DNA from 3 places in the Pseudarthrobacter sp. RHLT3-21 genome. Region 1 is predicted to be linked to each of the others. Evidence: predicted binding sites of a transcription regulator. Region 1 holds the regulator's gene; each other region holds the start of a gene.
The links. Region 1 encodes Rex, which represses fermentation and respiration genes when NADH is low (regulators of the CRP and FNR family bind a similar motif). Its sites were predicted from a motif close to CTTGTGAANNNNTTCACAAG; they were not measured.
Positions count from the first base shown of each region.

Region 2: a site for Rex is predicted at 2,753-2,772, ahead of AC50YA_RS02210 (glyceraldehyde-3-phosphate dehydrogenase). Genes of this name have one in related genera too.
Region 3: a site for Rex is predicted at 2,765-2,784, ahead of AC50YA_RS12325 (queuosine precursor transporter). Genes of this name have one in related genera too.

Region 1 covers NZ_JBWZCI010000012.1:17,833-27,244, forward strand. Annotated here, with positions in the region: gene AC50YA_RS13865 (bifunctional aldolase/short-chain dehydrogenase) at 1-629, shown strand, start outside; gene AC50YA_RS13870 (rhamnulokinase) at 626-2,119, shown strand; gene AC50YA_RS13875 (acetylxylan esterase) at 2,296-3,297, shown strand; gene AC50YA_RS13880 (3-deoxy-7-phosphoheptulonate synthase) at 3,628-4,734, shown strand; gene AC50YA_RS13885 (helix-turn-helix domain-containing protein) at 4,878-5,090, shown strand; gene AC50YA_RS13890 (30S ribosomal protein bS22) at 5,248-5,346, shown strand; gene AC50YA_RS13895 (HAD family hydrolase) at 5,478-6,299, opposite strand; gene AC50YA_RS13900 (glutaredoxin family protein) at 6,414-6,668, shown strand; gene AC50YA_RS13905 (redox-sensing transcriptional repressor Rex) at 6,759-7,484, shown strand; gene AC50YA_RS13910 (hypothetical protein) at 7,543-8,340, opposite strand; gene AC50YA_RS13915 (hypothetical protein) at 8,587-9,297, opposite strand; gene AC50YA_RS13920 (YceI family protein) at 9,405-9,412, opposite strand, start outside.
Region 2 covers NZ_JBWZCI010000001.1:458,886-468,297, reverse strand. Annotated here, with positions in the region: gene AC50YA_RS02220 (HNH endonuclease family protein) at 1-644, opposite strand, end outside; gene AC50YA_RS02215 (hypothetical protein) at 770-973, opposite strand; gene AC50YA_RS02210 (glyceraldehyde-3-phosphate dehydrogenase) at 1,055-2,533, opposite strand; RNA gene rnpB (RNase P RNA component class A) at 2,803-3,189, opposite strand; gene AC50YA_RS02200 (YaaA family protein) at 3,246-4,010, shown strand; gene AC50YA_RS02195 (zinc ribbon domain-containing protein) at 4,092-4,847, opposite strand; gene AC50YA_RS02190 (Nif3-like dinuclear metal center hexameric protein) at 4,910-5,839, opposite strand; gene msrA (peptide-methionine (S)-S-oxide reductase MsrA) at 5,939-6,463, shown strand; gene cysK (cysteine synthase A) at 6,529-7,464, shown strand; gene epsC (serine O-acetyltransferase EpsC) at 7,504-8,088, shown strand; gene AC50YA_RS02170 (oxidoreductase) at 8,103-8,936, opposite strand; gene gnd (NADP-dependent phosphogluconate dehydrogenase) at 9,058-9,412, opposite strand, start outside.
Region 3 covers NZ_JBWZCI010000009.1:157,998-167,409, forward strand. Annotated here, with positions in the region: gene tgt (tRNA guanosine(34) transglycosylase Tgt) at 1-1,061, shown strand, start outside; gene AC50YA_RS12320 (dienelactone hydrolase family protein) at 1,130-1,879, shown strand; gene AC50YA_RS12325 (queuosine precursor transporter) at 1,882-2,613, opposite strand; gene AC50YA_RS12330 (TetR/AcrR family transcriptional regulator) at 2,795-3,451, shown strand; gene AC50YA_RS12335 (TIGR01777 family oxidoreductase) at 3,484-4,401, shown strand; gene AC50YA_RS12340 (hypothetical protein) at 4,398-4,808, shown strand; gene AC50YA_RS12345 (hydroxymethylpyrimidine/phosphomethylpyrimidine kinase) at 4,805-5,701, shown strand; gene AC50YA_RS12350 (serpin family protein) at 5,756-7,054, opposite strand; gene AC50YA_RS12355 (pyruvate dehydrogenase) at 7,211-8,959, opposite strand; gene AC50YA_RS12360 (MFS transporter) at 9,128-9,412, opposite strand, start outside.

The sequences.
Region 1 (9,412 bases):
TCGGCGTCCAGGCGGACGTAACCGACGAGGCGCAGATCGCGGCCGCCATCCAGGAAGCGGTGCTGGCGTTCGGCGGGCTGGACCTGGTGGTCAACAACGCGGGCCTGTCCATATCCAAGCCGCTGCTGGAAACCACCGAAAAGGACTGGGACCTGCAGCACAACGTCATGGCCAAGGGCTCCTTCCTGGTCTCCAAGGCCGCTGCGAAGGTCATGATCGCGCAGGACATGGGTGGAGACATCATTTACATCTCCTCCAAGAACTCCGTGTTCGCGGGTCCGAACAACATCGCGTACTCCGCCACGAAAGCCGACCAGGCGCACCAGGTCCGGCTCCTCGCGGCCGAACTGGGCGAACACGGCATCCGGGTCAACGGCATCAACCCCGACGGCGTGGTCCGCGGCTCCGGCATCTTTGCCGGCGGCTGGGGCGCCAAGCGCGCCGCGGTCTACGGCGTGGACGAGCAGGAACTGGGCAAGTACTACGCCCAGCGCACCCTGCTCAAGCGCGAAGTCCTGCCCGAGCACGTGGCCAACGCCGCCGCGGTCCTCACGAGCAACGAACTGTCCCACACCACCGGCCTCCACATCCCCGTGGACGCCGGTGTGGCCGCAGCCTTCCTCCGATGACCGCAACCGAATCAGCCGCGAACACCGGCCCCGCCCCGGCCGGGGCGGTGTTCGCCGCCGTCGACATCGGTGCCTCCTCCGGCCGGGTCATCCTCGGCCGGATCAAGAACGGTTCGTCCGCTACTGACGACGCGAGCGTGGAGCTGGAGACCGTGCACCGTTTTCCCAACGGTGTGGTGGAGCTCGACGGCGGCCTCCACTGGGATTTCGACGCCCTGTTCGCCGAGGTGCTGGCGGGCCTGACTGCCGCCGCCACGGTGGCGGCGCTGCAGGACGAAACCATCATCAGCATCGGGATCGACACCTGGGCTGTGGACTACGGCCTGGTCAACGCCGCCGGGGAGCTCACGGCCCAGCCGTACAGCTACCGCGATGACCGCAGCCGGGCCGCCGTCGCGCCCGTGCATCAGAAACTGGACCCTGCCCGGCTCTACGGCACCACCGGGCTGCAGTTCCTGCAGTTCAACACCCTGTACCAGCTGGCCACCGAACGGAACCTGGACGGTCTGCAGGCGCTGCTAATCCCGGACCTCATCGCCTTCCTTCTCACGGGACAGCGCCGCACGGAATCCACCAACGCCTCCACCACGGGTCTCTTTGATGCTGTCGCGGGGGAGTGGGCCACCGAGTTCCTCACCGCCCTGGGCCTGCCCAAAAAGCTGTTCCCGCCGCTGATCGAGCCCGGTGAAACCGTGGGCACCCTGCTGCCGGCGATCGCGTCCAGGGTGGGACTGCCGGCCGGCACCAAGGTGGTGGCCGTCGGCTCGCACGACACTGCCTCCGCCGTCGCCGCCGTCCCCGCCCAGGAGGACGACTTCGCCTACATCTCCTCTGGCACTTGGTCCCTGGTGGGGCTGGAACTGAATCATCCGGTCCTGACCGAGGCCAGCCGGGAAGCGAACTTCACCAACGAGCGCGGCGTGGACGGCACCATCCGCTACCTGCGAAACATGGGCGGGCTCTGGCTCCTGAGCGAGTGCCAGCGGACCTGGGCCGCTGAAGGCTACACTCCGGAACTGACTGATCTGCTGGCCGCCGCGGCGGCACTGCCCCCGGGCGGCCCGCAGATCAATCCGGACGATTCCGCCTTCATCGCCCCGGACAACATGCCCCACCGCATCCGCGCCACGGTCCGCCACACCGGGGACATCCTGCCGGATGACCCCGCGGCCATCACCCGTTGCATCATGGACAGCCTCGCCACCGGCTACGCACGGGCCATCGCGGACGCCGAACGCCTGGCAGACCGCACCGTGGACGTGGTCCATGTGGTGGGCGGCGGCTCCCAGAACAGGCTCCTCTGCCAACTCACGGCCGACACCACCGGTAAAAAATTGGTGGCCGGGCCGATGGAAGCGACCGCCGTCGGGAATGTCCTGGTCCAGGCCCGAGCCGCCGGGCACGTCAGCGGAGGGCTCACGGAACTGCGCCGCCTGGTGGTGTCATCGCACGAGCTGCAAACATTCACGCCGCAGCTCTCCCGCCTGTAACCACCCAGCATCCCAGCGCGAAAGGACACTGGAGGCCCCGGCGGCGGGCCTCAAGTGTCCGCTCGCGCCCGGAGGCGGGGCCCAAGTGTCCTTTCGCGTCAAGAGTGGTGCCCCGGGCAGATTGTGTGACGTAGGATCTCCGATAGCAACCCAACGAGACAGGACCGGACAGCAGCATGCCCCTCTTCGACCTTCCCCTTGACCAGCTCCGCGGCTACTCCTCGAGCGTCACGCCGCCCGCCGACCTCAAGGATTTCTGGGACGCCACTTTCAACGAGGCCCGGACGTTCCCGCTCAACGCAACGTTCGAGCCCGTGGAGAACCATTTGTCGGTCATCGACACTTTCGACGTCACGTTCGCCGGTTACGGCGGTGCGCCGATCAAGGGCTGGCTGCACCTCCCGGCGAACCGGCGCGCTGGAACCCGGCTGCCCGTCGTTGTGCAGTACATCGGCTACTCGGGCGGGCGCGGCTTGGTCAACCAGGACACCAAGTGGGCGCAGGCCGGCTACGCGCACTTCATCATGGACACCCGCGGCCAGGGCTATGGCGGGATCCTCGGCGAAACGGCGGATCCCCACCCGTCGGCGGGCGAGGTGGCCTACGCGGGGCTCATGACTAGGGGCGCCGGCAGCCGCGAGGACTACTACTACCGCCGGGTGTACGTGGACGCGTTCCGTGCGGTGGGAGCGGCGCAGTCCCACCCGGAGGTGGACCCGTCGCGCGTGGTCCTGGCGGGAATCAGCCAGGGCGGCGGCATTGTGGTGGCGGTTGCCGGACTGGCGGCGGGAAGGCTCGACGGCGTCATCGCCGCGCTGCCCGACGTCCCCTTCCTTCAGGACTTCCCTAGGTCGATCGACATCGCGGCCCGCGGCCCCTATCCGGAAATCGCGGCTTTTCTGGGCCGGCACCGGTACCGGTATGAGCCGATGCTCGCGGTCCTGAACTATTTCGACGGCGTCAACCTGGCCCGGGCGGCCACCGCGCCTGCCTTGTACTCGGTGGCGCAGATGGACGATGTCTGCCCGCCGTCCACGGTGTTCGCCAGCTTCAACGCCTACGGCGGCGACTCCGCGGCACAAAAGGAGATCGAGGTCTACCGGTTCAACAACCACGAGGGCGGCCAGGAGCACCACTGGATCAGGCAGCTGCGGTACCTCCGCGAGCTCCTGGGCTGATCCCCCTGACCAAGTAGGTGGTGCCATCAGTCGTTTTGGAGGCTCAAAACGACAGATAGCGCTACCTAGTTGGGCGGGCGGCTGACTGGGGCCCGGATTTCCACGTGTGACGGCCGTGATTTTGCGGCCGTCGCAGCCCGCGGTTATGGTGTGCCTATGACAAACCGTTGGTATGCGTATTTTTCGTTGGCTCTGGAGGAGCCCGCGTCTAACTGACACGCATCCATCTTCCTTCAGAGCCAACAGGGCAGAGATCATTCTCTGCCCTTCGCCATTTCTCCGGCGGGTTCTGATCTGGGCCCGCTTTCCTATCTGGAAAAGGACCCGAACATGAGCGCCGCGACAGCCACTCCCGCAAAATCCACGTCCAATCTGCGCGTCAGCGAATTCACGCCGCTGCCCACGCCCCAGGAGCTCATCGCCGAGCTGCCCCTGGACGCCCGGGTGACGGACGTCGTCGAGCGTGGCCGCGACGAAGTGCGCGCCATCATGGACGGCGTGGACGACAGGCTGCTGGTCATCGTGGGCCCCTGCTCCATCCACGATCCCAAGGCAGGGCTGGAATACGCCCGCCGGCTGGTCAGCCAGGCAGAAAAGCACCGTGACGACCTCCTGATCGTGATGCGCACCTACTTCGAAAAGCCCCGCACGACCGTGGGCTGGAAGGGCCTGATCAACGATCCGCGCCTGGACGGCAGCCACGACATGGTCACCGGGCTCCGGACCGCCAGGGAGTTCCTGCAGCAGCTCACCGCGCTGGGGCTGCCCACCGCCACCGAATTCCTGGAACCCATCAGCCCCCAGTACATGGCGGACCTGATCTCGTGGGGAGCCATCGGGGCCCGCACCACCGAAAGCCAGATCCACCGCCAGCTTGCCTCCGGGCTCTCCATGCCCATCGGATTCAAGAACGGGACCGACGGCGACCTCCAGGTCGCGCTCGACGCGTGCGGCGCCGCCGCTGCCGCGCAGGCTTTCCTGGGGATCGACGGCGACGGCCGGGCCGCGCTGGTGGCCACCGCCGGGAACCCGGACACCCACGTCATCCTTCGGGGTGGACGTAAGGGGCCCAACTACTCAGCTGCCGACGTCGAAAGTGCTTCCGCCAGGCTCGCCGGCAAGGGGCTCAACCCCCGGCTGATCGTGGACGCCAGCCACGCCAACAGCGGCAAGAGCCACCACCGGCAGGCGGAGGTGGCACTGGAAATCGGCGCACAGTTGGAGCGCGGCGGCAAGGCGACGCAGGCCGTCGCGGGCGTCATGTTGGAGAGCTTCCTGGTGGGCGGTGCCCAGAACCTGGATGTCACCGAGCACGCGGCGGGCCGGGCGGAGCTGGTCTACGGCCAGAGCGTCACGGACGCGTGCATGGATTGGGACGTATCCGTTTCGGTCCTCGATCAGCTCGCGGCGTCCGCCCGGAAGCGCCGGACCGCTTAATGATTGCCCGGATGACTTTCACTACAGCCCCATGAACCTCTAGAGTATCTAACACATGGTTGGTGGATGGCTCAGCATCGGCACACCGAAAATGAAACACAGCTGGGGTTACTGTCGTCATCCATCAGCAAAGGAATAGGGAAATGTCCGCAGAACAGAACTTCTCGAACGCGAAGTTCCTGACCGTGGCCGAAGTGGCCGAGGTCATGCGCGTCTCCAAGATGACCGTCTATCGGTTGGTCCACTCAGGCGAAATGCCCGCGGTGCGTTTCGGCCGGTCGTACCGGGTCCCGGAAAACGCCGTCGACCAGTACCTCAAGGGTGCTGTGGTGGACGGGCACACCGAAACCGCCTGAGCATTACCTGCGGTCAGTGGGCATCGCCAAGAAGCGGTACCCTGTTAAGGAACGTTTTACGTCATTGTAAGAATCTGTCAGTTGTTTCAGTTCTGTAGCTCTGTCCACGGACCTTTTCCATCAGACAGGTACTGCATCTAGTTTGTGAGGAACTTTCGTGGGTTCAGTTATTAAGAAGCGTCGCAAGCGTATGGCCAAGAAGAAGCACCGCAAGTTGCTTCGTAAGACCCGTCACCAGCGCCGCAATAAGAAGTAGAGATACTTCGACAAGCGTGAAATGCCCGTTGCCTTCCCGGCAGCGGGCATTTTTTTGCGTCTAAGTGGTCACACCCGCCCAACTGAAGTAGCGCTATCTGTCGCTATGAGGCCTCAAAGCGACAGTTAGCGCTACTTAGATGCGGGGCCGCGCATCCGGGAGTATCCGCGCCAGAGCCCGTACACGGCGCCGCCGGCCGTTGCTGCCTTGAGCCCCAGGGTGGCTGCGCGGCGGCCGGAACGGAAATCGTAGACCGGCCAGTTGTTGTCCCGCGCGTGGCGGCGGAGCCTGGCATCGGGATTGATGGCCACCGGGTGCCCCACCACTGTCAGCAGCGGGATGTCATTGTAGGAATCGCTGTAGGCCCAGCACCGCTTGAGGTCCAGGCCTTCGGCGTCTGCAAGTTCCCGGACGGCCACAGCCTTCGCTGCACCGTGCAGGATGTCACCCACCAGGCGGCCGGTGTACATACCGTCGGCAACCTCGCCTACCGTGCCCAAGGCTCCGGTCAGGCCCAGCCTGGTGGAAATGACCGCGGCGACCTCAATGGGGGTTGCGGTGACCAGCCAGACCCGCCGGCCCACGCGGAGGTGCTGCTGCGCCAGTGCCTTGGCGCCGGGCCAGATCCTGGACGCGATCATTTCGTCGTAGACCTCTTCGCCCAAGGCCTTGACGTCTTCCACCGTGATGCCCGCGGCGAGGGTGAGGGCGGAATCGCGGACAGCGTGGACGTCGTCCATGTTCTCGCCGCGCGCCACAAACTTGAACTGCTTCCACGCGAAGCCCGCAGCCTGCGTCAGGGTAAAGGCTCCGCGTTGGTGCATCTTGCGGGCGACGTGGAAAAGGCTGGCGCCCTTCATGAGGGTGTTGTCGACGTCGAAGAAGGCGGCTTCGCCGGTCTGCATCACTGCATCCGGCTGGGTCACCACAGCGACGTACTTCTCCTCGGGCATGTCCACGAGTCTAGTCAATACTCGGTGGCCAAGATTTTAGTGCCAGTGCCAGTGCCTCCTCGTGCCCCGCCGTCGGCCCCTGCCTTCTGCCCCGAAGGGCGTTACGGTTAATGCATGGCAAAACCCGAGGTAGTCCTCATCACCAAAGCAGACTGTCACCTGTGCGCAGAGGCGCGCGACGCCGTCGGACGCGTTACTGCCTTGCTGGGACTTGGGTGGACGGAACAGCTGGTGGACGAGCTGCCGGAACTGCGTGAGCGGTACGCGGAGGAAATCCCGGTGGTCCTGGTGGATGGAATCCAGCGCGATTTCTGGAAGATCGACGAAGCCCGGCTGGAGCGCGTCCTCCAACGCGCCATGGCCCAATAGGAAAGCGGCCTCGCAGAATGACACCGGCTTTGTTGGCACCAGCGGCGGGGCTCTAGAGTGGAGTCACGACGCGATGGGATGGAGGGGATAGTGACTTCGCTGGATTCATCTCCCCAGGCTGTCCAAGGTGCAGAGAATGCCCAGGGTCCGCAGCCTGTCCACGGTACAGAGGCGGCCAAGCAGATACCGCCCGCAGCAGTGGCACGGTTGACCATCTACCTGCGCGCCCTTAATACGCTGCTGTCCGACGGCGTCGAGCGGGTGTCTTCGGAATCCCTGGCAGAAGCTTCGGGCGTGAGCTCGTCAACACTGCGCAAGGACCTTTCCTATGTGGGTTCGTACGGCACGCGCGGCGTGGGCTACGAAGTGCAGTATCTGAGCCGCCATATCTCCGCGGCCCTGGGACTGACCCATGACTGGAAGGTCGCCATCGTGGGCGCGGGTAACCTGGGCAAAGCCCTGGCCCGCTACGGCGGCTTCGAGTCCCGCGGTTTTGACGTGGTGGCAATTTTCGACGCCGACCAGATGGTGGTGGGCAATGAGGTGGGCTGGCTGCGGGTCAGCGACGCCGCGGATATGGAGGCCGTCCTGCAACGGACCGGCGCCAACATGGTGGTCCTGGCACTTCCGGCCACCGTGGCGCAGGCCGTGTGCGACCGCGTAGTGGCGGCCGGTGTCCACAGCATCCTGAGCTTCGCCCCCGTCATGCTGCAGGTCCCCGCGGGCGTCAACCTCCGCAAGGTGGACATGGCCACCGAACTGCAGATCCTCGCCTATCACGCACAACGGGCGCAGACCCCTGACCGGACCGCCTAGTTCTTCGGCGGCTGGCGGGGTCCACGCCCGTTAGGGTGTGGATTTCGACTGGTTGGTACTACTGGCCGTAGGGGTTGCCAGGCGTGGTGCCCGGGGCGCCGTACGGGCTACCGAACGGCTGCTGCTTGCGGAAGTACGGAGCCGCCGCCGGCAGGTAGAGCAGCACGATGGCTGCGATCCCGGCGAGAGTCCCCACGGTTCCGAGGCTCGGTACGCCGAAGAGGCCGAAAATCGACAGCGCCGCGAAAACGGTGCCGAGGATGCGGGCCCAGTTCTTGCCCTTGCGGACGAAGAATGCCACCAGCGCGTACAGCCCGGCGCCGATGATGGCGAAGACCACGAGCGATCCGGCGAGGACGCCCTTGAGGTCCTCGTAGGCGAACTCCGTGCCGGTGGCGCCGCCGCTGCGCATGGCGTCTTCGAAGGCATTGCGCATCGCAGGGTCATCGAGCATGCCAATGCCCATCAGCAGGCTGATGACATACACAACGCCCGCGGCAATCAGCAGCCAGAACGAGATGTTGACCAGCTGGGGAATCCCGTTGGATCCCGTGGCCTGCGGCTGTTCGGAGGGGTACTGCGCGTAGGGAGACTGTCCGTACGGCTGCTGGCCATAGGGCGGAGGTGTGGGCTGGCCGAACTGCGGCGGGGTGTTCTGCCCGTACTGCGGGGCGTTCTGTCCGTACTGCGGCGCCGGGGGAGTCTGCTGGCCGTACTGCGGGGCGTTCTGTCCGTACTGCGGCGCCGGGGGAGTGGGCTGCCCGAACTGCGGGCTGTTCTCGCCGTATCGGGGTGCCGGCGGCTGGTTGCCGGGCTCGGGCTCGTTCGGGACGGGAGGCGGGACAGGCGTGCTCATGAGCGGTCCTTTGCAGGTCGGATGTCAGTTCGGCTGCTGGGTGCAGTCCAACTGGCCTGCCCCCAGTACGGCTTGGTTCCACCGTACCCCCGGCGCGTGCTGCGGGGGATCATTCCAGAGAGGTATTCCGGCTTAACTCAGCCCGGATCGTTCAAGACCCTGTTTCCAGGGATATTCGTGCACGCGCGGCTGTCTATTCAGGGCCAGAAGCGCCCGTAATGGCCTGGCCAGCTGGGTGGGATGCGTCTACGCGCGGCCCTTGACGGAGTTGAACCAGGCCTGTGAGTTCGGCAGCCACATCAGAACGGTTGCCGCGGCGCTGATGAGGAAGCCGAGCCAGTTGTTACCGATCCCGCTGCCGCCGCCAACACTGCCGCCGAGCACGGCGAGCACCAGCGAAACGCCGGCGACGATTGTGAGGGCAAGGCGGGCCCATTCCTTGCCTTCCTTCATCTTCAGGACCAGGACAATCTGAGCCGCGCCCAGGACGAGTGCCACCAGGACGAGAAGGAGGACCACCGCAGCCAATGCGGGCGCCACGGTAAACAATGCCAGGGTGGCAAGCATGCCGAAGAGGCCGCCCAGTACACCCAGCATGCCGCCGATGAGCCAGATCCAGTACGAGACCTTGAGCTCGGTGGGCAGCCCGGTCACGCTGAACATGCCGGAGAAACCGCCCTTGGGCATGACGTCGTTGAAGTTGTGGGGGCCGTCGGTGGGCATTGCAAATTGGAAGCCGCCCGGCTGGCCCGGCTGGTTGTTTGATTGCCCGGGCTGGCCGTAGGGCTGTCCTGGCTGCGAGTAGGCCTGGCCAGTCTGCGGGTAACCCTGTGGCGGCTGGTAGCCGGCGGGCGGAACGTTGCTGGCAGGCGGCTGAGTGGCAGGCGGCTGGGCGCCGGGCTGCTCGGCGCCGGGCTGCTGGGGCTGCTGGGGCTGTGGTACTTCACTGTTGCTCATGGGTCTCACTGTAGACCGCGTGTCCGCCTGTATCTAGGGGATAAAACAAAGCACCCCGGCCGCCAGATTCCGGGGAAATGGCGGCCGGGGTGCTTCGGGAAGAAAAGCTAGGCTG
Region 2 (9,412 bases), on a different contig from region 1:
CAGGTGGCCGCGTCGCTTGCGCTCTTCTGCTGGTTGGCGGGACCGTCCGCAGCGATGAGGTTCAGCGGATCGTTGGCCAGGCTCTGGCGCTGCTGCGGGGTCAGCCCCTGCGCGCCCTTCTGCCACGCGTCGCTGAGCGCCACGACGTGATCGATCTGGATTTCCTTGCTGCTCTCCGGGCCACGCCGGAACTCCATGGCTTTCCCCGTGTACGGCTCCTGGATGGCCCCTGTCGCTACCCTGCATTTGGACCCCTCCGAGAAGCCCACGGCGGTCAGGTCCCTCCGGAGGATGTCATTGCGGGTGTCGCAGCCGTTGCGGTCCACGTCCAGCCAGGCCTGCCCGAAGGCCTCACGCTGGTAGTTGTCCTTGGGAGCCCGCCCCTTGACGGCCAGCCCCTCGAGGGCGTCCCGTGCACTCCCCTGCGGTACTACGTGAACCGGAACCACGGGCTTCATCCAGGTCCCGTCGAAAACAGGCGCCTCGCTGGGTCCTGCGATTGCCGGTTCTGCCGCTGCGAACTGGCCGGCAGTGAAAAACCACACCGCAGAGCCCACCACTGACAGTGCCAGCACCGCCAGGAAAGTCCAGGCCTGCCTCGAGCGGCGGCGGGCACGGCGGTAGGCACGCCAGCTGACGGTCATGGGCAACCTGCTCTTCGGGAAATGTAATGCACCAGAAGAGCCTAGGCCACGCCTCTGACACTGAAGCAGTTGTCCACATTGGGGAGGAAGAGTGGCCGGGCAGGCCACCTACCTGCTAGGACCGGTTACTGCTCCCGGGCCACGCGGCGCAGGTCTTCTTCGGCAACCTGGAGGAGCCCCTCGAGCTGGCGCACCCGGTCCTCCCCGACGTCGCCGGACATCCGGGACGTGCGCGCCTGGTCCAGGAGCCTGATGGCTTCCTTGTGGTTGGCCTTGGCGACGTCGAGGGCGTGCTCAAGGGTGGTCTCGTGGAGAGTTTCGTTATCCATGCCACCAGTGTGGTCCCGATTCCCGGCTGATTCCAGTGAATCAGCCGGGAATGTCGGGCAGCCGGCCCGGCAGGCGAGCCTCTAGACAGCGATTGCGGCCAAGGCAGCAGCGGGTTCCTTGGCAGGGAAGGACGGCGGGTTGACGCCGGCCATCTCTTCCATAACCCGGACTACCTGGCAGCTGTAGCCGAACTCGTTGTCGTACCAGACGTAGAGGACCAGGTTCTTCTCGTTGGAGATCGTGGCCAGGCCATCAATGATGCCGGCGCGGCGGGAGCCGACGAAGTCCGTGGAAACCACTTCAGGTGAGTCGATGTAGTCGATCTGCTTACGCAGGTCAGAGTGCAGTGACATCTCGCGGAGGTAGTTGTTGACCTCATCCTTGGTGGTGCCGTTTTCCAGGCTGAGGTTCAGGATGGCCAGGGAGACGTCAGGGGTGGGGACGCGGATGGAACTTCCTGTGAGCTTGCCCAGCAGCTCGGGCAGCGCCTTCGCCACGGCTTTGGCGGCGCCGGTTTCGGTGATCACCATGTTCAGCGCGGCGGAGCGGCCGCGGCGGTCGCCCTTGTGGAAGTTGTCGATCAGGTTCTGGTCGTTGGTGAAGGAGTGGACGGTCTCCACGTGGCCGTGGATTACACCGAACTTGTCGTTGATGGCCTTCAGGACCGGGGTGATGGCGTTGGTGGTGCAGGACGCTGCGGACACGATCTGGTCCGTGTCCTCGATGGTGCGGTGGTTGATGCCGTGCACAATGTTTTTGAGTTCGCCCTTGCCCGGTGCCGTGAGGAGAACGCGGGCAACGCCCTTGCTCTGCAGGTGCTGCGACAGGCCCTCGGCGTCGCGCCAGCGTCCCGTATTGTCCACCACCAGGGCGTTGTGGATGCCGTAGGCGGTGTAGTCGATCGTGGCGGGATTGTCCGAGTAGATGACCTGGACCTGGACACCGTTTGCGGTGATGGTGTTGGCGTCTTCGTCCACACGGATGGTTCCCTCGAAGGAGCCGTGGACCGAGTCGCGGCGCAGGAGGCTGGCGCGTTTGGTGAGGTCCTTGTCCGAGCCGCGGCGCACCACGATGGCGCGCAGGCGCAGGCCGTGGCCGCCGCCCGCCTTTTCGATCAGGAGGCGGGCCAGCAGGCGGCCGATCCGGCCGAAGCCGTAAAGCACAACGTCGGTGCTGGTGCGGTCATCGCCGCCGCGCTTGCCCACTACCTCGGCAAGTTCGGCGCGGAGGAACTCTTCCAGGGTGGCGCCGTCGCCTTCTGCCTTGAACTTCTCCGCCAGGCGGGCGACGTCGATAGCTGCCGCACCAAGCTCCAGCTGCGCCAGGATGTTCAGCAGCGGTGCGGTCTCTTCGAGCAGGAGCTCGGTGTTGCTCATGCGGCGGGCGAAACGGTGCGCCTTGAGGATGTTCATGGTGGACTTGTTGATCAGGCTGCGGCCGTGAATGCTGGTCACCACGTTGTTTTCGCGGTACAGCCGGCCAATCACCGGAATCATGGCCTCGGCGAGAGCCTCCCGGCCCATCCACGTATCAAGACAAGAATCTGACGTCTGGCTCACAGAACTACCTTCCTCGGTTCAGCCGCATACGTCGTCGTACGCGGTTGGCGGCCACCTGATGTTGTCCAGGGGCTCTGGCACCGGCAGGATGCAGTCCATCCCGGGTGCCGTGGAGAAGCGTAAAGAAAGGCCGCCGGCTGCGAACGCAGACCCGGCGGCAGAACCTCTACGTTCGCTCTTCATTCTAGGCTGGAGCAGCCCCCGCGGACCGCCGCCGCCAGCGTGAAATCACTCACATGCGGGGCAGGTCCGTGCCGGGTGATGGTGGTGGGATGGGTTGACCGATACGCCGGGTTCTGTGCTCCCGTGCCGTTACCAGCGCGGGAGTAGCGGCCATCCATCTACGGACGCCGTTGCCGACGCCCTCCAGCGGCCTACCCGGACACTCGGGCGGGCAGCCCTCAAACGTGTCCTGTCTGGCCTTGCTCCGGGTGGGGTTTACCTAGCCTTCCCGGTCACCCGGGAAGCTGGTGGTCTCTTACACCACCGTTTCACCCTTACCTGCTGACCTTCCGTTGCCGGAAGACGCAGGCGGTCTGTTCTCTGTGGCACTGGCCTGCGGGTTACCCCGAGTGGGCGTTACCCACCACCCTGCCCTGCGGAGCCCGGACGTTCCTCGAGTCACTTGCGTGACGCGCGGCCGCCTGGTCAACCCATCCGCAGCCAGTCTACCGCCGGAAGGGGGAACCGCCGTCGCCGGTAGGATCGTACGGTGCTGATTCTGCTTCCCCCTTCCGAAGGCAAGACCCCGGCAGTCCGCGGGTCCGCCGTCGACTGGCCGTCACTGAGCTTTCCCGAACTCAACACCTACCGGGCCAAGGTCCTGGAGGCACTGGGGACGGTCAGCGCACATGAGGATGCCCTCGCCCTGCTGGGCGTCGGCGCATCGCTGCAGGACGACGTCGAACGCAACACCCGCCTCCATGCCGAACCGGCGGCCCCTGCGCACCAGATCTATTCGGGCGTTCTGTACGACGCCCTTGGCTACAAATCCCTGACCCTCGCGCAGCGCCGGAAGGCCGATGTTTCGGTGCTGGTGATCTCGGCACTATGGGGTGCCATCCGCTTCGCCGACCGTGTACCCGCCTACCGGCTGTCGATGGGAACGGCACTGCCCAACGTCGGCCGCCTCGCCTCGTTCTGGAAGCCACAGCTTTCGGAGGCCCTCGCGGAGTCCGTGTCCGGGCACCTGCTCGTGGACTGCCGCTCCAGCACGTATGCCGCGGCATGGGCACCGCCGCCGGCTCAGACGGTGGCCGTCAACGTCTTCACCGAGGTCAACGGCGTACGCAAGGTGGTCAGCCACTTCGCCAAGCACACCCGCGGCGAGCTGGCGCGGCACCTGCTGGCCCGCCGCGGCAACGCCCCGCAGACCCCGGCGCTACTGCTGAAGGCCGCGCGCGAAAAATGGGACGCGGAGCTGGTGGATGGTTCAGCGCGGAAGCCGCATGCCCTGAATATTCTCCTGCCCAACTAGGTAGCACTAACTGTCGTTTTGAGCGTTCAAAACGACAGTTAGTGCGACCTACTTGGGCTGCTAGCTAGTTGGGGCGGGCTGCTAGCTAGTTGGGGCGGGCGTGTTCCACTCGGCGGTGCGCACCAGGATGGCTCCCGAATCCGGGCAGAACACAATGACGTCTGCGGCGGCGGCCTTGATCTCGGCGAGGTCTCCGGGGCTCAGCTTCATTCCGGAGGCCTCAGAGGTTCCGTGGAACAACCGGGCGGCGCCCACTCCCCGCTTCGCCAGCGTCTTTTCGTAGACCGCCAGCATCCCGGCGTCAAGTCCTTCAGCGAATTCGGCACGCTTGCCACGGACAACGGCCGCTTCAGCGGCTACTTCGGCCAGGGCTTCATCGAGTTCGGCGCGGATGCCGCCGAACGAGCCCTGGACGTTGTCCACGATGACCTGCTGGGCAGCCTGCCGCTCGCGCAGCGAATCCAGGCGTTCCAGTATTTCCAGCTCAACGTCTTCAAGGTCCGAGCGGCGCTTGTTCAGCGATGCGATGTCCTTCTGCAGGGCAACGAGGTCCTTGGACAGCCCCGTTCCGCTGTTGAGCCGGGCTTCGTCGCGTTCGATGCGGGAGGCGACCTGTTCGACGTCGGCCTCGGCGCGCTTCAGCTCAGATTCGGCGTCATGGACGGCCATCTTGGCGGAGCCGAGTTCACCGTTGGCGACGGACAGGGCAGATTGCAGGTCCTCGATCCGGGGATCGGTTTCCAGGGCGCGACGGCGGTTGGACAGGGACTTGAGCTTTGCGTCCAGCCCCTGCAGTTCGAGCAACTTCAACTGTTCCGCCGGTGCTGCCTTGGCCACTATTTACCTCCGCTAAATCCAATCCGGCCGAAGCCGGGCACCGTATCGGCGCTCTATAGACTCTAGTCCCCGCCCGGAGTCAGAATGAAGTCCCACGGATCGCTGTTGGTGGTGCTTACCTGGATCTCGACGTCGTGGCCCTGATCGGCGAGCACATTACCCAGTGCCGACGCCGCGGCGGGAAGCCACAACCACTCGCTGGCAAAGTGCGAGACGTCAATCAGGTACGGCCGGCCGTTCACTGCCGCTTCGCGCGCTTCGGACGCAGGATGGTGGCGGAGGTCGGCGGTGACATAGACGTCGGCGTTGTTGGCCCGCACCTCGTTGAACAGGGAATCGCCCGCGCCGCCGCACACCGCAATGCGCCGCACCAGGCCGTCCTTGTCCCCTGACACGCGGACTCCCCCGGCTACGGACGGCAGGATGCCGAACACCCGGGCAGCGAAATCGCCCAGGCTCATCACGTCAGCCAGGTCCCCCACGCGTCCGATGCCTTCCTCGGGCAGTCCGTTCGCGGCAACCGTCAGCGGGACAACGCCCTCCAGTCCCAGCGCGTCAGCCAGGACATCGGAAACGCCCCCGACGGCGGAATCACCGTTGGTGTGGACGGTCAACAGCGCGGTTCCAGACTCGATCAGCCGGTGGATGGCCTGTCCTTTGGCGGTGGTGGCCGCCACTGACGTGACGCCTTTGAGGAGCAACGGGTGGTGGGTAATCAGGAGCTCCGCACCCCGCTCCACGGCTTCCTCGATCACCGTAAGCGTCGGATCAACGGCGAACATCACCCTCGTAACGGGCGCAGACGGATGGCCGGCCACAAGCCCCACTTCGTCCCAGTTTTCGGCCAGGGACTCGGGCCAGAGTTCCTCGACCGCCAGCAGCACCTGGCCCAGGGTGGGAGCAGCCGGACCGTCCGCTGTAGCGTCCTCGCCGAATAGCGTCCCGTCGTCGTGCTTGTCCGCATGTGTGACACCGATGTCTGCAGGTTCCATGCTCCCAGTTTTACCCCATCCGGCCATTTGCCCGGCATGTTTCAAAATCTCGTAGGGTAGTCAGGGAATCATCCGGCGCGCTCAACCATTGAAGAGGTCATGAAAACTTTTGTTCTTGGCGGGGGCTGCTTCTGGTGCCTTGACGCTGTCTACCAGAAAACCAAGGGCGTCGCGTCGGTGGTTTCCGGCTACACGGGCGGCCACGACCCCCAGCCGGACTACTACTCCGTCTGCGGCGGGACCACGGGCCACGCTGAGGTAGTTGCAGTCACTTTTGACGAGACCATCATCCCGGCCGAGATCATCCTGGACATGTTCTTCGCGCTGCACGATCCCACCACGCTTAACCGCCAGGGCTACGACGCGGGCACGCAGTACCGCTCGTCCATGTTCTATGAAACCACCGAAGAGAAGATTCTCTTCGAGGAAGCCATCGAACGGAACCAGGCACTGTGGTCGCACCCGATCGTGACCGAGGTCAGTCGGCTGCCACGGTTCCATACCGCGGAGGACGTCCATCAGGATTACTACGCCAAGTATCCCGAGCAGGGTTACTGCCAGGTGATCATCAATCCGAAGCTCGCCAAGGCCAGGAAATATTACTCTGCGTGGCTTAATGCTTAGCAGCGGCTGCTCAGCCATCGTTAGGCTGACCTCAGTATTCACACTTGAGAGATAGGCATATCTACATGGCACGGATCTATGACGATGTAACGCAGTTAGTCGGCGGCACCCCGCTGGTCCGCCTGAACCGGCTCACCGAGGGCCTGGACGCCACTGTGGCCGTCAAGCTCGAGTTCTACAACCCGGCCAACAGCGTCAAGGACCGCATCGGCGTGGCCATCGTTGACGCCGCTGAGAAGTCCGGCGCCCTTAAGCCCGGCGGCACCATCGTTGAAGGCACCTCCGGCAACACCGGCATCGCCCTGGCCATGGTGGGCGCAGCCCGCGGCTACAAGGTCATCCTGACCATGCCCGAGACCATGTCCACCGAACGCCGCGTCATGCTCCGGGCGTTCGGTGCCGAGATTGTGCTGACCCCGGGTTCCGAGGGTATGCGCGGCGCCGTGGACAAGGCCCAGGAAATCGTGACCAACACAGAGAACTCCATCTGGGCCCAGCAGTTCGCCAACGAGGCCAACCCTGAGATCCACCGCACCACCACCGCCGAGGAAATCTGGTCCGACACCGACGGCAAGGTGGACATCTTCGTCGCCGGCATCGGCACTGGCGGAACCGTCACCGGCGTCGGCCAGGTCCTGAAGGAGCGCAAGCCTGAGGTCCAGATTGTTGCCATCGAACCGAAGGACTCCGCCATCCTGAACGGCGGCGCTCCCGGGCCGCACAAGATCCAGGGCATCGGTGCGAACTTCATCCCGGAAATCCTGGACACCAACGTCTACGACGAAGTCCTGGATGCCACGCTGGAGGATTCCGTCCGTGTCGCCCGTGAACTCGGCGTCAAGGAAGGCATCCTCGGCGGCATCTCCTCCGGCGCCATCGTTTGGGGTGCCCTGGAACTCGCCAAGCGTCCGGAGAATGCCGGCAAGCTGATCGTGGCGGTTGTCTGCGACTTCGGTGAGCGTTACATCTCCACCGTGCTCTATGACGACATCCGCGGCTGATCAGTCCGTTGTCGCCCCGTTTCCTGTAGAAAGAACTTTGTGGGCTTTTTCGCAAGACTGAAGGAAGACCTCGACGCCGCCCGGTCACATGACCCGGCGGCCCGAGGTTCTTTTGAGAACTTTTTCGCCTATTCCGGGCTTCACGCCATCTGGATCCACCGGCTGACGCACCGGATGTGGCAAACCTCGGGACTGCGGTTCCCGGCGCGGCTGGTCTCGCAGCTGGGCCGCTTCCTGACCGGAATCGAGATCCATCCCGGCGCCACGATCGGCCGGCGCTTCTTCATCGACCACGGCATGGGTGTGGTCATCGGCGAGACCGCCGAAATCGGCGAAGACGTGATGATCTACCACGGCGTCACGCTGGGCGGCCGCTCCCTGGCCAAGGTCAAGCGCCACCCCACCATTGAAGACCGGGTCACCATCGGTGCCGGAGCCAAAATCCTGGGACCCATCACTATCGGCCGGGACAGCGCCGTGGGCGCCAACGCCGTGGTGGTCAAGGATGCGCCACCGGAATCGATCGTTACCGGGGTGCCCGCCAAGTGGCGCCACCGCGATGCCCAGCGCGAAACCAAGCCCGCTGTGGATCCGGCCGAATACGACATCGAATACCGGATCTGACCTTCAGCTGGGGCTCATCCGGCGACACGCTTCAGGACTGCCATGACCACCGCATCGTAGAGCCGGTCCGGCAGGACCCGCCGAAGTCCCAGAATGGCCGCCGCTCCCCTGCCCACCGGATACCGGGTCCGGGGACGCGCAGCCGTGGCCGCGTGCAGGACAGCCGCCGCAATCACCGCCGGCTGCGTTGACGTTTCAGGCCTGTCCGTGGACGCCAGGACATCCGCCATGTGCCTTGCCTGGGCAGCGTACGGCCCCTCGCCGCTGCTGGCCAGCAGCCCGTCAGCGGAAATCCGGCCCCATTCGCTCAGCGTACTCGCCGGTTCAATGATGGCTACCTCGATGCCGTGCGGCTTGAGTTCCAGCCGCAGTGCATCGCTCATGCCCTCGACGGCGAACTTCGTGGCGTGGTACCAGGCACCGAGAGGCTCGTAGAATTTGCCGCCGATGGACGAGATGTTGATGATCCTGCCCCGCCCCGCACTCCGCATGGCCGGCAGGACCAGCTGCGTCATCCTGGCAAGGCCAAAGACGTTCACCTCGAACTGGCGCCGGCCTTCGGCCAGATCCACCTGTTCCAGCGCCCCGTAGGACCCGTAGCCGGCGTTGTTGACCAGGACATCTATCCGCCCGCGCTCTTCCAGGACACGGCCGACGGCGGCACGCATCGAATCGTCGTCCGTCACGTCCAGCGCCAGGACCTGGATACCAAGGGCTTTCAGCGGCTCCATTCTGTCGACCCGGCGGGCGCCGGCATAGACGATTAAGCCGTGGCTGCTGAGCTTCTTCGCCGCCTCGAAGCCGATACCCGTGGAGGCTCCCGTAACTAATGCGACTGGCTTGGGCATTCTGACTCCTTGGATGGACGGACACCACAAATGCCGGAAACGCCAACGGCCGGCAGCTCCCAGAATATCTGGGAAATGCCGGCCGCAGGGTTTTCAGCTTGATGCAATCAGAGCGTGGTGATTAGTGCGTGTCCACTGCTTCGATTTCGGACTTGTCCTCGCCCCAGAGGGTGTGGAACGTGCCCTCGGCGTCGACACGGCCGTAGGTGTGCGCGCCGAAGAGGTCGCGCTGGCCCTGGATCACTGCGGCCGGCAGGCGCTTACGGCGCAGGCCGTCGTAGTAGGCCAGTGAAGAGGAGAAGACCGGCACGGGGATGCCGAGCTGGACGGCGGTGGAGACCACGCGGCGCCATGCCGGCAGGACATCGGCGATGGCCTTGGTGAACGCCGGGGCGAACAGCAGGTTGGCCGGCTTGTCTTCGGCGGCGTAGGCCTTGGTGATTTCCTTGAGCAGTTCTGCACGGATGATGCAGCCG
Region 3 (9,412 bases), on a different contig from region 1:
CGGAATCCATGGCGGACCTGGGTGCACAGGCGCTCCTGGCCAACGCGTACCACCTGTACCTGCAGCCCGGAGCGGACATCCTGGACGAGGCCGGCGGGCTGGGAACGTTCATGAACTGGTCCGGCCCGACGTTCACGGACTCCGGCGGGTTCCAGGTGATGAGCCTCGGGTCCGGGTTCAAGAAGGTCATCGACATGAAGTCGGTGGACACCTCCGGCCCGGACGACGCCGTAGCACCGGGCAAGGAACGCCTGGCCCACATCGACGACGACGGCGTCTGGTTCAAATCGTATCTCAACGGGGACCGCCACCGCTTCTCCCCCGAAATTTCCATGCTGGTCCAGCACCAGATCGGCGCGGACATCATGTTCGCCTTCGACGAGCTGACCACGCTGCAGAACTCCCGCGGCTACCAGGAGGAATCGCTGGAGCGCACCCGGTTGTGGGCACTGCGCTGCCTCGAGGAGCATTTCCGGCTGACCTCCGAGCGGGTGGGGAAGCCGTACCAGGCCCTGTTCGGCGTGATCCAGGGTGCGCAGTATGAGGACCTGCGCCGGAAGGCCTGCCGGGACCTTGGCGCCATGGACTTCGACGGCTACGGCATCGGCGGGGCGCTGGAGAAGGAGAACCTGGGCACGATTGTGCGCTGGTGCAACGAGGAGCTGCCGGAGGACAAGCCGCGGCACCTGCTGGGTATCTCGGAGCCGGACGACATCTTCACGGCCATCGAGAACGGCGCGGACACCTTCGACTGCGTCTCCCCCACCCGGGTGGCCCGCAACTCCGCGTTCTACACGCCTGCGGGCCGCTTCAACCTGTCCGGCGCCAAGTACAAGCGCGACTTCGGGCCGCTCCAGGAGGGGTGTGACTGCTACGCCTGCGCCAACTACTCGCGGGCCTATATCCATCACCTGTTCAAGGCCAAGGAAATGCTCTCCGCCACGCTGATCTCCATCCACAACGAACGCTTTGTGGTGAAGATGGTGGACGACGCCCGGCTGGCCATCGAAGCCGGGACCTTCTTCGAGTTCAAGGCCGAGACCCTGGCGCAGTACTACTGAGTCACACGCTCCCGGGTGGGCGGCGCCCGAAGGCGAGTCCCGCCGTCGTCCTCCGATATCCTGACCAAATGCTCATCGAAATCGCTGCCGCAGAAGGCACAGCCGAGGCCCTCATGGCCCGCCCCTCTTCCGGCGAAGGCCCCTTCCCCGGCGTCATCCTCTACATGGACGCCTTCGGCCTGCGCCCCCGCATCGAGGAGATGGCGCAGCGCATCGCCGACTGGGGCTACGTGGTCCTCGCGCCGAACGCCTTCTACCGCGAAGGCACGGCCGCGGAACTCGCGCCGGCCCTGGACATGACCACTCCGGATGGCCGGGCAGCTGCCGGCAAGGCCGCGTTCCCGCGCGTCGGACGCCTCACCACGGACAAAGCGCTGCCGGACATTGATGCGTGGGTGGAAGCGCTGGGAACGCTCGACGGCGTCGCGCCGGGTCCGATCGGCACGTTCGGCTACTGCATGGGCGCCCGTCTCGCCGTCCGCACGGCCATCGCCCACCCCGAAGCGGTGGCAGCCTGTGGCGGCTTCCACGGCGGCGGGCTTGCGAGCGATGCCCCGGACAGCCCCCATCTGGGACTCGACAAGGCCCGGGCGCGGTTCGTCTTCGGCCACGCCGACCACGACAAGAGCATGGATCCCGACGCCGTTGCGCGCCTGGGCGCGGCGCTTGACGATGCCGGGCTCAAGGCTTCCAACGAGATCTACGCCGGGGCGCCGCACGGCTATTCGATGGCGGACACCTCGATGTTCCACTCGGAGGCCACGGAGCGGCACTACGCCGAGCTCCGCGCCCTCCTCGACGGGACGCTCAAGGGCTGAGGCTAGGCGGGGGCTGACCCTGCGCCGTAGCTTGGTTCGCGCTTCTTGATCCACCCGATCACCAGGGACGTCACCGGGACGAACAGGAACTCAACCAGGGTCTTGTAGACAAAGCCCACCACCACGTAGTTCACGAACGTGCCGAAGTCGGTGATGCCGATGACGGAGGCGGCGATGCTGCAGAAAATCAGGGTGTCCACGAATTCACCGGCACCGGTAGAGCTCATCAGCCGCGCCCAGAGGGATTTCTCCCCGGAGCGGGCCTTCATCTTCACCAGGATCCACGAGTTGATGGTCTGGCCGGCCAGGAATGCCACCAGCGAGGCGAGCACAATCTGCGGCACCGGACCCAAAGCCCCCTCAAGGGCCACCTGCTTGGACGTGCCGAAGTCATCATCAAAGCCGGGCAGGGCGATGATCACCCAGTAGCAAATTGAGGCGAACACGGACAGTGCGAAAGTGGTGAAGATGGCTTTGCGAGCCACCTTGAAGCCGTAGACCTCGCTGATGACGTCGCCCAGGATGTAGGCAAGCGGGAAGAGGAAGAAGCCGCCGTCGGTGATGATCGGGCCGATCGCCACGCCCTTGGATGCGCCGATGTTCGACAGGATCAGCACCACGGCCATAAAGGCCAGCATGATGCCGAAGTACGGCGAGCCGATCGATGCAAATTTGGGTGCCGTCGGGGCGGAGCTGTCGATGGGCAGGGCGTCAGGGCCCGAGGGGGAAGACATGGGGAGATTCCATTCGTAGTGGTTCGCTCGGCGTACCGTTCCCGCAACGAAATTTGCGGCGGACGCCGGCTGTATTAGCACTGTCACGACATTCTCCCACCGAACATACATCGCCGCAGTTTTGAACACGTTCAGTTTCATGCCATACTCACTTTTGAACACGTTCAAAAGGGGAGAAATCATGGCCGCCAAGAGCGAACAGACCAGGCAACTGGTAGCGGACGTCGCGCTGCGCATGTTCCGCGAGATCGGATTCGAGAAGACCACCATGCGGGCCATCGCGGCCGAAGCCGGGGTCTCCGTGGGCAACGCGTATTACTACTTCGCCTCCAAGGACGACCTGGTGCAGGAACTGTACGTCCAGGTCCAGGCAGAGCATGCGGCCAAGGCGGACGAGGCACTCGAGGGCCTCACCGATCTGGGCAGCCGCCTGAAGGCCACGCTGCACGCCGGCCTGGATGTCATGGCGCCGTACCACCGCTTCGGCGCCGACTTCGCGGCCACTGCCATCCGGCCGACGTCGCCCGTCAACCCCTTCGCGGGCGAGTCGACGGCGGCCCGAGAGGCCTCGCTCGGCATCTTCCGGGCAGCGGTGGAAGGCGCCAGCCCGCCGGCCCCGAAGAAACTCCGTGCGGACCTGCCGGAACTGCTCTGGCTGGGCTACATGGGGATCGCGCTGTTCTGGGTGTACGACACGTCGGAAGGCCAGCGCCGCACCCGGAAACTCGTGGACGGAGCCGTCCCGTTGATCGCCCGGGGGCTTTCGCTGGCAAGGATTCCCGGCGTCAACAAGGTGCTGGACGATGTCCTCAGCCTGAGCCGCAGCATCCGCGACTGAACACGCCACCGAACACAAAGCAGGGGGAAGAAATGAACAGGACAAACACCGTGGTGCTCGCCGGAGCCTCGGGCTTCATCGGCACCTATCTCCGGGACCGCTTCGAACAGGACGGCTGGACGGTGCGCACCATCGGCCGCCGGGCCACCGAGGGTACGGCCGAAGCGGCCAACTGGAACGACGACGGCGCCATCACCAGGGTTCTGGACGGCGCCGACCTGCTGGTGAACCTTGCCGGACGATCGGTCAACTGCCGCTATAACGCCAGGAACAAGGCGGCCATCCTCGATTCCCGCGTCTCCACCACGGCGGCACTCGGCCGTGCCCTCGGACGTTGCGAGGCGCCGCCGTCGGCCTGGCTCAACGCCAGCACCGGCACCATCTACCGGCACGCGGACGACCGGCCCCAAACAGAGTCCGACGGCGAACTCGGCACCGGGTTTTCCGTGGACGTGGCTCGCGCCTGGGAAGGCGCCCTGGACAAGGCCCGCACCCCCGGGACGCGGAAAATCCCGCTGCGGATCTCGATCGTCCTGGGGCCTGGCGGCGGCGCCCTGCGGCCCTTTGCTACGTTGGCGCGGCTTGGCCTGGGCGGACACATGGGCCACGGCAATCAGAAGTTCAGCTGGATTCACGTGGAAGACCTGTACCGCGCCGTCCGCTTCCTCCAGGCGCGAACGGACATTTCGGGCCCCGTGAATGTCGCCTCCCCCGACGTCGTGGATAACCGGGAACTGATGCGGCTGGTCCGCCGGGCCTACGGCGCCAGACTGGGCATCCCCACACCCGCCTGGCTGCTCCGGCTTGGGGCCGTACTGGTCCGCACGGACACCGAATTGGTGCTGAAAAGCCGGTGGGTGCAGCCGCAGAAGCTTCTCGATGCGGGGTTCATCTTCCGGCAGCCCGAGCTGGGCCGCGCACTGCTCACCATCGCCAAAGGGACGGCATGAGCCGGCCGCACCGGCTGACGTTCGGCCCCGGAGCGTTCCTGTTGGGAGCCGCCATCACCGTACTGCTGTTCGGCTTTCCGCATGGTGCGACAGGCTACGTTTTCGGAATCCTTGCCGCCGTGATTCTCGGCATGCCCCTGGCCCTGGCGACGGGAATCCTGATGCGGCCCGTCCGTGACCAGTGGCTCCATATCCTGGCGATTGGCGGGGCGGGGTTGGTCACAGGCCTTCTTACCCTCCCCTTCCTCATGGGGACCCACTGGCACACCATGTGGGGGTTGGTCCTGTGGACCGGATTCTGCGCGGCCGTAGGGAGATCGGCTGTGGTTGGCCGCGTGACCACACATGACCACGGTGAACACGCCGAGCATGTTGGCCCGACGCCGGATGGCAGGATAGTGCCATGACTTTAGCTTCAGCTGCCCTCCAGTCCCCCGTGTCCGCTCCCGCCGTCGTCCTGACCATCGCGGGGTCCGAAGCGACGGGTGGCGCCGGTGCCCAGGCCGACCTGAAGACGTTCCAGGAGCTGGGCGTGTTTGGTATCGCCAACCTGACCTGCATCGTGTCCTTCGATCCGAGCGACAACTGGAACCACCGCTTTGTGCCGGTGGACCAGCAGGTGATCGCGGACCAGTTGGAAGCCACGACGGCGGCCTACGGTCCGGCGTCAGGGGTCACCGCTGGCGGGGCGTCAGGCGAGCCGTCGGTGCCGGGCCGTCCGGTCCTGGACACCGTGAAGATCGGCATGCTGGGCAGCCCTGCCACCATCAGCACGGTTGCGGCGGCACTGAAAACGGGCCAGTTCCGTAACGTGGTGCTGGATCCGGTGCTGATCTGCAAGGGCCAGGAGCCGGGCCACGCACTGGACACGGACCAGGCCCTGAAGACGCAGATCCTGCCGCTGGCCACGTTCGTCACGCCCAACCACTTCGAAGCCGAATCGCTGTCCGGCCTGGCGATCACCGACGTCGAGTCCTTGAAAGCCGCAGCAGTCCTCATCCACGAGCTCAGCGGCGCTGCAGTTCTCGCCAAGGGCGGGGTGCGGCTGGCTGGCCCGGACGCCGTCGACGTTTACTACGACGGCGAGACCCTCGAAGTCCTCAGCGCTCCCAAGGTGGGCGACGTGGCGGTGTCCGGTGCCGGCTGCTCGCTCGCCGCGGCGGTGACGGCAGAACTTGCCAAGGGGGCCACGCCGCTGGAAGCTGCCCGGGCCGCCAAGGACTTTGTCACGGCAGGCATCCGCAACCGCGTGGCCTCCGGCGCGCCGTTCGACGCCCTCTGGCAGGGTGGCCCGCGCTAAACCAGCAACCCCGGACGCTCTCTCACTTCCTGCATGTTTTTCCCACACGCTCTATCAGACGGCACGGCTAGCGGGGGTCGGCCACCGTTCCCATGAACAGCGGCAGGCCGGTCTCCACGTGCACGATCTGGTAGTGGAACGGCCTGTCGAAATCGATGGTCCGCTCGGGCTGCGGCGGGCGCTGGTGGCCATTCCGTTGATCTGGGTTACCGCGGCCGCGATGGTGCCCTTTTCGGCGACCGTGATGTTGGCAGCCTGGGCGGCCTGGGTGATCATCATCTGCGGCTGGATGTTGTTGAAGTCCTCCGTGGTGTCGAGCGTCTTCTGCAGGCCCAGCGACTCGAAGACCTTGCGCAGGTCAAAACTGCTCTTGTGGTCCCAGCGCGGTAGCTGGATGTGCACTGACGCGGGCTGGGGTGTATCAAAGATGTCGGCGATTTCCATAAGCTTTTCCACGCCAAAGGCCGCAGAGGCGGGGCGGGTCGCGGGATCGGTCGTTTCTTCCGGCAGGACCAGCCGCATGACGAAACCGTCGGCGTAGGGAAGGTCCACACCCTGCCAGCCAACACCTTCCGCAAACTTCATCTTGAGTTCGTTATGCATGGCTGGCGCCTCGATTTCCTCGCCCGCGGCTGTTGTGAAGGGCAGGTCAGAGGTGGCGTTCGGGTCGAACGGTGCGCTCCAGGCGGAGGCAAAGTACAGGGAATTGAGCAGGCTGAATGTGTTGTCCGGGTCGTACTTCGCGGGGGCTTCCTTGATCCGGCCGCCAGTGTTCCGGTTCACCCAGGCATCAATGGCGGGCTTCGTTGCTCCCTCATCGCTGAAGTCCACGGGATACACGCCGGTTCCGTAATGCCGGGCCAGAGTGTCCAGGAAGGACTCCCCGGTGGGCACGTCCTTGTCCACGAAGAGTCCGTTGGCGGCGTGCATGACCGGTTTTCGCGGCGGGTTGTCCTCATCAACGGCGCCGGGGTCGCCGTCGAACATTTCGAGCGAGCGGAGAACCGAGTTCATGGCCTCATCGCGCTTCTCCGCGGGGAATCGCAGGACGCTGTCCATCTCGGCCGCCGTCTCGCCGGACGCTCCCGCACGAAGCATGGCGAGGGCAATCAGGAGGCTCCCGGGCGAGGACACCACGTTTCCGTTGGAGCCGTCGCCGCCGTCGGTCAGCAGTGCCTCGCCGAGGACGAGAGCGGAAGTCCGGAAGGAACGCAGCTCGGCGGTATACGCCGCCCGGTCCACCGAGACCCGTTCGACGCCGTCGGCTGTGAGGAGTTCCGGCGGCGCCGGGGCTGCACACCCTGCCACTGCCAGCACCGCGCCGAGCGCCATCATCTGCTGTAAACGAAACATTTTCGGTTGCCTCCCGCGGCGCACAAGGGCGGGAATCCGCCTTCTCCCAGTCAAACAGCGACGGCGGTGCGAGACGATGCCGGCAGGGTCACACTTTGCACTCATTTTGGTCTCGCGCGATGCGCGGGGCGCACCGGACGCGCCGAACCCTGGAGCCTAGCGCCGCGGAATGTTCCGCAGGTTGCTCCGGGCCATACTGACCGCTTCACCTGCACCGCGGTTCAGGACCACCTTGGACATGGCGGTAGCGAAACCAAGCACTTGGGAACCCGAAATCTTCGGCGGAATCGAGAGTGCCTTCGGATCGGTGATCAGCTCCACCAGCGACGGGCCGGGGTGGGCGAACGCCGCACGGTAGGCCTCCTCGATCCGCGCCGGGTCGGTGACCCGCACGGCGTGGAAACCCAGGGCCCGGGCGACGGCCGCGTAGTCGGCGTCGGGCACGTCCACCCCGAAGTCAGGAAGTCCGTCGACGAGCATTTCAAGTTTGACCATGCCCAGCGTGGAATTGTTGAAGACCACAACGTTGACCGGAAGTTTGTGCACGGCCACGGTGATGAGTTCGCCCAGCAGCATCGACAGCCCGCCGTCTCCTGACACCGAGACCACCTGGCGCCCCGGATAGGCCAGTTGGGCGCCGATGGCGTGCGGGAGGGCGTTGGCCATGGAACCGTGCAGGTAGGAACCGATCAGCCGGCGGGTGCCCAGCGGATTGATGTACCGGGCCGTCCAGACGTTGCACATGCCGGTGTCCGCCGTGAAAATGGCATCCTCCGCAGCCACCTGGTCCAGCAGGGACGCCGCGTATTCCGGGTGGATCGGCTGCTTTTTCTCCACGTTGCGGGTGTAGGCTCCCACGGCCTTGTTCATGAGCCTGTCGTGCTTCCTAAGCATCTGATCAAGGAACCGGCGGCTCTTTTTCGCCTTCACCAGTGGCATCAGCGCGGCAAGGGTGGGCAGCACGTCGCCGTGGACTGCGATGTCGACGTCGGTCCGCCGGCCCAGTCTGTGGGCTGCCCGGTCCACCTGTGCGGTGCGGGTTTCCGGCAGGAACTGGTCATAGGGAAAGTCGGTGCCCAGCAGGATCAGCAGGTCGGCGTCCTCGATCCCTTCGGCAGCGGCGCCGTAGCCCAGCAGACCGGTCATGCCGATGTCGTAGGGGTTGTTGTACTGGACGAAGTCCTTGCCGCGGAGTGAGTGGCCGATGGGCGCGTTGATCAGTTCCGCAAGAGCGATCAGTTCGTCATGGGCGCCCGCAACGCCGGCCCCTGCGAAGATCGCCACCTTCCCGGCCGCATCGATCGCATCTGCCAACTCCCGGACGCTTGCCGGGTCCGGGATCAGGCTCGCTGGCCGGAACGTGGCGGGCAGCGGCGTTTCGGCGGTACCTTCCAGGCCTGCGATATCGCCGGGAAGTGTCACGACGGCGACTCCCCCGAGGCCAACGGCGTGCTGGATGGCGCTGTGCATCACGCGCGGCGCCTGCTCTGCAGTGCTGACCATTTCCGAATAGACCGAGCACTCGTTGAAGAGCCGGTCCGGATGCGTTTCCTGGAAGAAGCTGCTGCCGATCTGCTTGCTGGGAATGTGCGAGGCGATGGCCAGCACGGGAGCTCCGGACCGGTTCGCGTCATACAGCCCGTTGATCAGGTGCAGGTTACCTGGCCCGCAGGACCCTGCGCAGACCGCGAGCTTCCCGGTCAGCTGGGCTTCGGCAGCGGCGGCGAAGGCGGCTGCCTCTTCATGCCGGACGTGGATCCAGTCGATCCCACCCTGGCCGGAGCCTCCAGTCTTGCGGACGGCATCCACGATCGGGTTGAGGCTGTCCCCCACGATCCCGTAAATCCGCTGCACACCGGCAGCCTGGAGCTGTTCAATGAGTTGGGTGGCGAGTTCCTTGGCCATGAGTGCACACTCCCGCGATGAGGTTGATGGGCTGACTGGTTGATGAGCTGACAGGGCCAATATAGCCCCGCCGCCTAAACGAGCGTCAGGACCCAACGTCCAGTGCGGTGAGCGGACGACGGCGGGCGGCCACCCGCCGTCGTACGCTCACTGGAGCCTGCCCCGGCGCTAGACGTCGATGAGGTCCTTGTCCTTGTCTTCGTCCTTGGCCGGGCGGTTCCAGGCATCGCCCTGTTCGCGGTCCAGGTGGGTGGCCTTCTTGTTCTTCAGGGCGAAGATGTAGACCACCAGCGAGATGGCGATGGCAACGGTGACGTAGGTGAAGAACAGGTCCACGCGCTCAGCCTTCTGGAAGGCCGCACCAAGGAGCGGGACGGTGCCGCCGAAGAGCGAGTTGGCGATCGCGTAGCCCAGGCCGACGCCGAGGGCGCGGATGGAGGCTGGGAACAGCTC